2 linked regions of the Endozoicomonas gorgoniicola genome follow. The protein of the gene in region 1 interacts with the protein of each later gene in a pairwise test. Links are inferred from orthologs where the notes say so. Each region holds a gene or a part of one and is shown on either strand. Other genes may lie near its edges.

Region 1 (3,343 bases):
ATCGTTAACTCCTGAGAGGCCGATACGTCATAGTGTCGGCCTTTTTTTCATGTGTTGCCTGACAGTACAGACGGTAGCCCTGTCTGGAACTGATTCACAGGTGGCTGTGTTTTACGACCCGTATACAAGAATTCCTGCCAACTCTCCATTGTTCTTTTTCTCAACTTATTTAGAATGGAATTGTGGCGTTGTGCTTTTGACATACCGGTTTAGTATGTATTTGTCGTTTAATGCCTGTGCCGGATGATACCGGGTTTATGAAATACGCTGTAATACACGTGGAAAACAGTGCTATGCAGCATACAGCAGTCCATCAATCTATGAGTAAATTTGAGCAGTTTCGTCTAAGCTTAGAGAAGGAAGGCAGAGAGCTGGAGGGTGATCAGGATGTCGCTTTGCTCCCTGAGAAAGTACAGCTGAAGCCGCCTTCAATGTATCAGGTAATCATCCTGAATGACGATTTTACACCAATGGATTTTGTAGTTGAGGTTCTGGAGATTTTTTTCAATATGTCCGCCGAACAGGCGACACAGGTCATGTTGAAAGTTCATACGCAGGGAAAAGCAATCTGTGGTACGTTCAGCAAAGATGTAGCTGAAACCAAAGCTTCACAGGTTAATGAATACTCCAGAGAATTCCAGCATCCCCTGTTGTGCAAAACAGTTAAAGCCAATTAGCGTTCTCAGGGTAATTTTTTATGCTCAATAAAGACCTCGAACTCACACTGAATAGTGCTTTCAGAGATGCCAGAAGCAAGCGTCATGAATTTATGACGGTTGAACACTTGCTGCTGGCGCTTCTTGATAATGAATCCGCTTCCAGGGTCCTCGTTGCCTGTGGTGTTGACCTGGAGCGGCTGCAACGGGAATTGAGTGAGTTTGTCGATTCTACCACTCCCTTGATTGCTGCAGATGACACCGAGCGGGAAACCCAGCCAACCCTGGGATTCCAGCGTGTGTTGCAGCGGGCTGTTTTCCATGTCCAGAGTTCCGGCAAGAAGGAGGTCACCGGAGCCAATGTTCTGGTGGCTATCTTCAGTGAACAGGAAAGTCAGGCGGTTTTCTTCCTGAAGCAGCAGGATGTGGCCAGAATTGATGTCGTCAATTACATCGCTCATGGGATCGCCAAGATGCCCGGGCAGGAACTGGAAGAAATCAGCAACGAGCTGGTGGAAGAAGGTGAATCCGAATCTTCTGGCAAAGACCCGTTAAAAACCTACGCTGCCAATCTGAATGACCTGGCTCGACAGGGCAAGATTGATCCTCTGGTGGGACGGGCTGAAGAAGTAGAACGTGTCTGCCAGATACTTACCCGTCGTCGTAAGAATAATCCCTTACTGGTTGGTGAGGCAGGCGTTGGTAAAACAGCTGTTGCAGAAGGCCTTGCCAAGCGGATCGTTGATGGCGAAGTCCCCGAAGTGCTGTCAAAGGCGATTGTCTATTCACTGGATCTGGGTTCTCTGCTGGCTGGCACCAAATATCGGGGTGATTTTGAGAAGCGTTTCAAGAAGTTACTGAGTGAACTTAAACGCCTTGATAATGCCATTCTGTTTATTGATGAGATCCATACCATCATTGGTGCCGGTGCTGCCTCCGGAGGCGTTATGGACGCTTCCAACCTGCTGAAACCCTTGCTGACTTCCGGTGAACTTCGCTGCATCGGCTCAACCACTTTTCAGGAATTCCGAGGTATTTTCGAGAAAGACCGGGCTCTGGCCCGTCGCTTTCAGAAGGTTGATATTATTGAGCCCAATGTTGAGGACACCATTGAGATTCTCCGGGGTTTGAAGCAGCGCTTTGAGGAACATCATGCCATTAAGTATGAAGATGACTCTCTGCGTGCTGCTGCCGAGCTGGCTGATCGTTATATTAATGACCGCCACATGCCTGACAAGGCAATTGATGTGATTGATGAGGCCGGAGCTTATCAGCAGTTACAATCTGAAGAAGACAGAAAAGAAGTGATTGAAGTGGTTGACGTTGAAACCATTGTTGCCAAGATGTCGCGTATACCACCCAAGTCTGTTTCTTCCTCAGATAAGGAACTTCTGTCCAAGCTGGAACGTAACCTCAAAATGGTGGTGTTCGGGCAGGATGGTGCCATTACATCGCTGTCTACAGCAATTAAGCTGTCTCGGGCAGGTTTGAAAGCGCCAGAGAAGCCAGTTGGCTCCTTCCTGTTCTCTGGTCCGACTGGGGTGGGTAAAACCGAGGTTTGTCGGCAACTGGCGAAATCCCTTGGCATTGAGCTGGTGCGCTTCGATATGTCTGAATATATGGAAGCCCACACCGTTTCCCGGCTGATTGGTGCGCCTCCGGGCTATGTCGGTTATGATCAGGGTGGCTTGCTGACTGAGGCTATAAATAAGACGCCTCACTGTGTGTTACTGCTGGATGAGATTGAAAAAGGCCATCCCGACGTCTTTAACCTGCTGTTGCAGGTGATGGATCACGGTACTCTGACGGATAACAATGGCCGAAAGGCTGATTTTCGCAATGTTATTCTGATTATGACCACCAATGCCGGTGCCGAATCCATGACTCGCAGCTCCATTGGTTTCACTGAGCAGGATCATACCAGCGATGGTATGAGCGTGATCAAAAAGACCTTCACCCCGGAATTCCGCAATCGTCTGGATTCAATTATTCCCTTTGAGGCACTTAACGAAGACACCATTAAATTTGTGGTTGATAAGTTTCTTACTGAGTTGCAGGCGCAGCTGGATGAGAAAAGAGTGCAGCTGGATGTGGATGATAAGGCCAGAGAGTGGCTGGCTCATAAAGGCTATGACCGCCAGATGGGGGCAAGGCCAATGGGCAGAACCATTCAGGAGTACCTGAAAAAACCAATGGCTGAACAGATTCTGTTTGGCAAGCTGTCTGAAAACGGTGGTTTTGTACGTGTCACCGTGAAAAAGGACGAATTACACCTCAAGTTTGAAGCCACAAAAAGCAAGACGTCCGGGCTTGAGATTATCGATGGGAAATGATCAGACAGGGGCGTCTGCCCCTGTTTCAGACAAACCTTGCAGTGTTTAAAATCTTTCAGATCAGTCTACAGGGGCGCGCTTCGCACTTAGCGGGAGCGGTAGGTGATGCGACCCTTGGTCAGGTCGTAAGGTGTCAGTTCAACTTTAACCTTATCACCAGTCAGAATGCGGATGTAGTTCTTGCGCATCTTGCCAGAAATGTGGGCGGTAACCACGTGACCGTTTTCCAGCTCTACACGGAACATAGTGTTAGGCAGGGTGTCGATCACCACGCCTTCCATTTCAAGGCTTTCTTCTTTCGCCATTAAGTATTGACCTCAGGGCAAACGATGTTGGAGGAATAGAAATTTGGCT
Region 2 (3,664 bases), 560 kb from region 1 along the record:
ACTCGGCCCCTGACTCTGATATAAAGGAGTACCAAGTTGATGAAACGACCTTCTGGGTATTAGTAAATAGTTAAAAGTCATCTGACCTCCGGAGATAACTTCCCAGGCTTCGAACGATCCTTGCATTAAAGGGATTGGACTTGCCAAATGGGGGCTTATCACAGTCCCGTGTGCACAATAAAATGACAGGCGGAGTTCCGTTGGCACATTAAACATTTCTGTCACCCCACCTATGCCGTTCCTCGCTGCCACTCCAGTCCTGCAGTCAATAATCAGATTTCCAACCTTGGCTTTGCCAAACCCCCGACCTTTCCATGTAAACAGAAAAAAGTGATTATCGGTATGATACCGACGTCCCTTAGCACCAGTAAAAGGCATAATCTGCGTACTCCTTATAAAAGAGTTGTTAAAGCTCTCCGGGGTATCCATGACCAAGTGTAGTCCTGATGATTAACACTCACTTACAATTGCCTTTCCAGGCTGGTTATTCAGAGTCCATAACCAGAGACTTTTCTCTAATCAAAACCTTAACTTTGTTCATAAGGCTGGTTGCCAGAGGCACAAGATCATGCCGAAATAGCCTCAACCGCTTTTCAAGCACCTGCATTAACTTTATTATTCGCCAGAAGAATAATATTTAATAAACAAACTATCGCCATTGTATGACTACCCATCCAAAAAACAACACGACACAGGCAGTCAAACAGAGAATTCTGCTGATGGCGCTGCTTCCGGGCATAATCATCTCCCTGATTATGGGCAGCCTATACCTCTGGACACGCTTTTCTGAACTGGAACACCAGCTGCTGGAAAAAGCACAGAGTAACAGCGCACGTTTATCAACGTTTATTGATTTCGCTCTGATCGATGGCGATTTACAACAGGTGCAGGAGTTATCCTCTCTGGCACTGGAAGACCGGGATGTCAGAGCCATCAGCCTGCTGGACGAACATGGACGTAAAATCATTCATGCCGGACCCAGGCTCAGTATTGCTGAAGACCTGCAGAAATTCCCGACAGTGCAAACACTGGTGTCTGGTGATGAATCGTTACTGATAACATCACCTCTGTATCGTCTCGAAAGCAACAACTCCCGTATTATCGGCTGGCTTCGGGTCGAATATTCCTACGCACCGACCAGCCTGAAAAAATACCGGTCTCTGGTTTTCAGCGCCTTGCTGGTATTGCTTGGGCTAGGGGCAGGAACCCTGTTCTGCCTCAAGCTGGGACACTCAATACTGCATCCGCTTGAACAGATAATGAACCGCCTGGCAACTATCAGCAGCGGTAAAATTCATCAACGACTTGAGACCAACCCTACCAGTCTGCTGTATGAACTGGAGTCCACCATCAACGCTATGCTGAACAGCGTTGAACAGGCCAGCGACACCATGCGCAAAAGCGTGGAGCAGACAACAGAAGAGTTACAGGAAACACTGGAGACTATTGAAATCCAGAACGTTGAACTGGACCTTGCCCGGAAAGAAGCCCTGGAGGCCAGTCGCAGCAAAAGCGAATTCCTGGCTAATATGAGCCACGAAATAAGAACACCACTGAACGGTATTATTGGTTACACCAGCCTGATGCTGGAAGGTGAGTTGAAACCTCAGCAGCGGGAATATCTCATCACCATAGAAAAATCAGCACAGGGACTGATGTCGATGCTGAACGATATTCTGGACTTCTCACGTCTGGAAGCTGGCAAACTGGAACTCTACAACAGCCGCTTAAACCTGCATTCCGTTATCGACGACGTACTATCCATTATGGCACCTGCCGCCTGTCATAAATCACTGGAGCTGGTCAGTTTCATTTATAACGATACCCCTGCTGACATCATGGGCGACCGGCAGCGACTGTCGCAAATCCTGATCAATCTGGTCAGCAATGCCATTAAATTTACCAATCATGGCAGTGTTGCGGTTCGGGTGATGCTGGAGCATAAGGACGACAATGGTTTCATGACCCTGAAGTTCACAGTGACAGATACGGGCACAGGCATGACACCAGGGCAGCATTCAAAACTGTTCAGGGCGTTTTCTCAGGCAGACTCCAGCCGCAGCAGGAAAGCCGGGGGAACCGGACTGGGTCTTGCAATCAGTAAAAGTCTGGTGGAACAGATGCACGGAGAAATCGGGCTGGATTCCGATCTGGGCAGAGGCTCAAGTTTCTGGTTTACCATCCGCAGCCATGCCGCCGACAATAAAACGGTGAAGCATACTCCCACCGCCTCAAAACGTTCAGTTCTGCTGTATGAACCTCTGGAACTGTCCAGACTGGCTATCACCCATCAGCTCGAGCGCCTGAACTGTCTTGTTGAACCTCTGGGAGAGAGGCAGGATGTTGCCAGACACCTGAAGTCTAACCGGTTTGACCTGATCATCCTCAGTCAGGAAGACCGGTCATTGAAAACCGTTCTGACAGAAGCCGCCGAACTGTCTCAAAATACCCCCGTCATGGTACTGACCACCACCAGTTCAACCGATGAACACCCGGACGTACTGCCTGAGAAAGTCAGCACGCTATCCAAACCAGTTGGTCAGCAGCGTCTGTCGGATGCCCTGGCGGATATTGATTCAGGCAAAGGGTTCAATCGCAACCTGGACAGACAGCCCTCTCCACAGACGAAGCAGTCAATTCTTGTGGTAGACGACAATCCGGTGAATGTGAAGCTGCTGAAAACCATGCTGACCAATATGGGGCAGTCCGTCAAAACCGCCAGCAGTGGTTTTGAAGCCATTGAACTGTGTCAGTATACTCTGTTTGATCTGGTTTTGATGGATGTCCAGATGCCCGGTATGGATGGTATTGAAACAACACGACAGATACGGGCTATGGAACATACATGCAGTTCTCTGCCTATTATTGCGGTCACTGCCCATGCCCTGCCCGATGAAAAGAAGCTGATTCTGCAAAGTGGCCTGAATGACTATATGACCAAGCCGGTTAATGCACGACAATTGGCTAATATGGTCAGCCACTGGACCAGTGAGCCAGTCCAGAATAAACCCATCCCCGGGGAAAGCCAGCCTGCAGGCAATCAGACCACCGGATCAGCCAGCAGAAACGATCCGGTAGACCGGGAGCGAAGCATTCAGCTGGCAGGTGGAAATGCGGCACTGGCTGATGAAATGCTCGAGATGCTGGTCAAAGGGCTGGACAACGACCTGGAAACACTGCAGCGACACGCCCGGCACAACTATCACAAAGGCTTGCTGGAACGGGTTCACCGACTACATGGTTCGTGTCGTTACTGCGGCGTGCCAGAACTGGAGAAGAGCTGTTATCAACTGGAGAGCCTGTTAAAACAGAACAGGCAAATAGATACTTCTAATATTCAAGCACAACTCAAGCACCTGTTTTCTGCCATTCAGCATTTACAGGACTGGTATCTCAAACATTCAGATTCAAAAAATAAAAGTATGGAATCCTGTTTACCTTTACAAGCAGTCGATGGTTAGCCTTTATGATTACGAAATGTGAATTACCATGAATGATTAAAGTTTTTCTGTTGACTGCTTTTTTATTAATGCGTCATAAGACGTTTAAATGACTTCAGAAATAATACCTGATGCCGTATTTGTTTTTTTAAATAAAGCGTCAAAAACACACAGCCCTGCTATGCTGGATGTGCTGAATATTGGCAACCAGTTACAAGCTTGGT

Evidence for each region. The genes of interacting proteins can lie anywhere in the genome.
Region 2: the proteins of clpA (region 1) and NX722_RS05100 interact in binary tests that used the Escherichia coli proteins (3 or more experiments, as listed by UniProt). The link is inferred for Endozoicomonas gorgoniicola from one-to-one orthologs.

What each region holds. Positions count from the first base shown.
Region 1 is NZ_JAPFCC010000001.1:1,655,242-1,658,584, forward strand. Bases 352-3,343 are described here. They hold clpA (ATP-dependent Clp protease ATP-binding subunit ClpA), read left to right. Parts: upstream 352-697; coding sequence 698-2,989; downstream 2,990-3,343. Other genes in these bases: clpS (ATP-dependent Clp protease adapter ClpS), read left to right, coding at 352-677; infA (translation initiation factor IF-1), read right to left, coding at 3,076-3,294. Also shown: more of clpS, read left to right, coding at 321-351. UniProt on the Escherichia coli protein: ATP-dependent specificity component of the ClpAP protease. It directs the protease to specific substrates. It has unfoldase activity. The primary function of the ClpA-ClpP complex appears to be the degradation of unfolded or abnormal proteins.
Region 2 is NZ_JAPFCC010000001.1:1,096,282-1,099,945, reverse strand. What follows is about bases 349-3,661. They hold NX722_RS05100 (response regulator), read left to right. Parts: upstream 349-662; coding sequence 663-3,461; downstream 3,462-3,661. Other genes in these bases: NX722_RS05095 (hypothetical protein), read left to right, coding at 3,550-3,661; NX722_RS05105 (putative adhesin), read right to left, coding at 349-429. Outside these bases: more of NX722_RS05105, read right to left, coding at 1-348; more of NX722_RS05095, read left to right, coding at 3,662-3,664. UniProt on the Escherichia coli protein: Member of the two-component regulatory system UvrY/BarA involved in the regulation of carbon metabolism via the CsrA/CsrB regulatory system. Phosphorylates UvrY, probably via a four-step phosphorelay.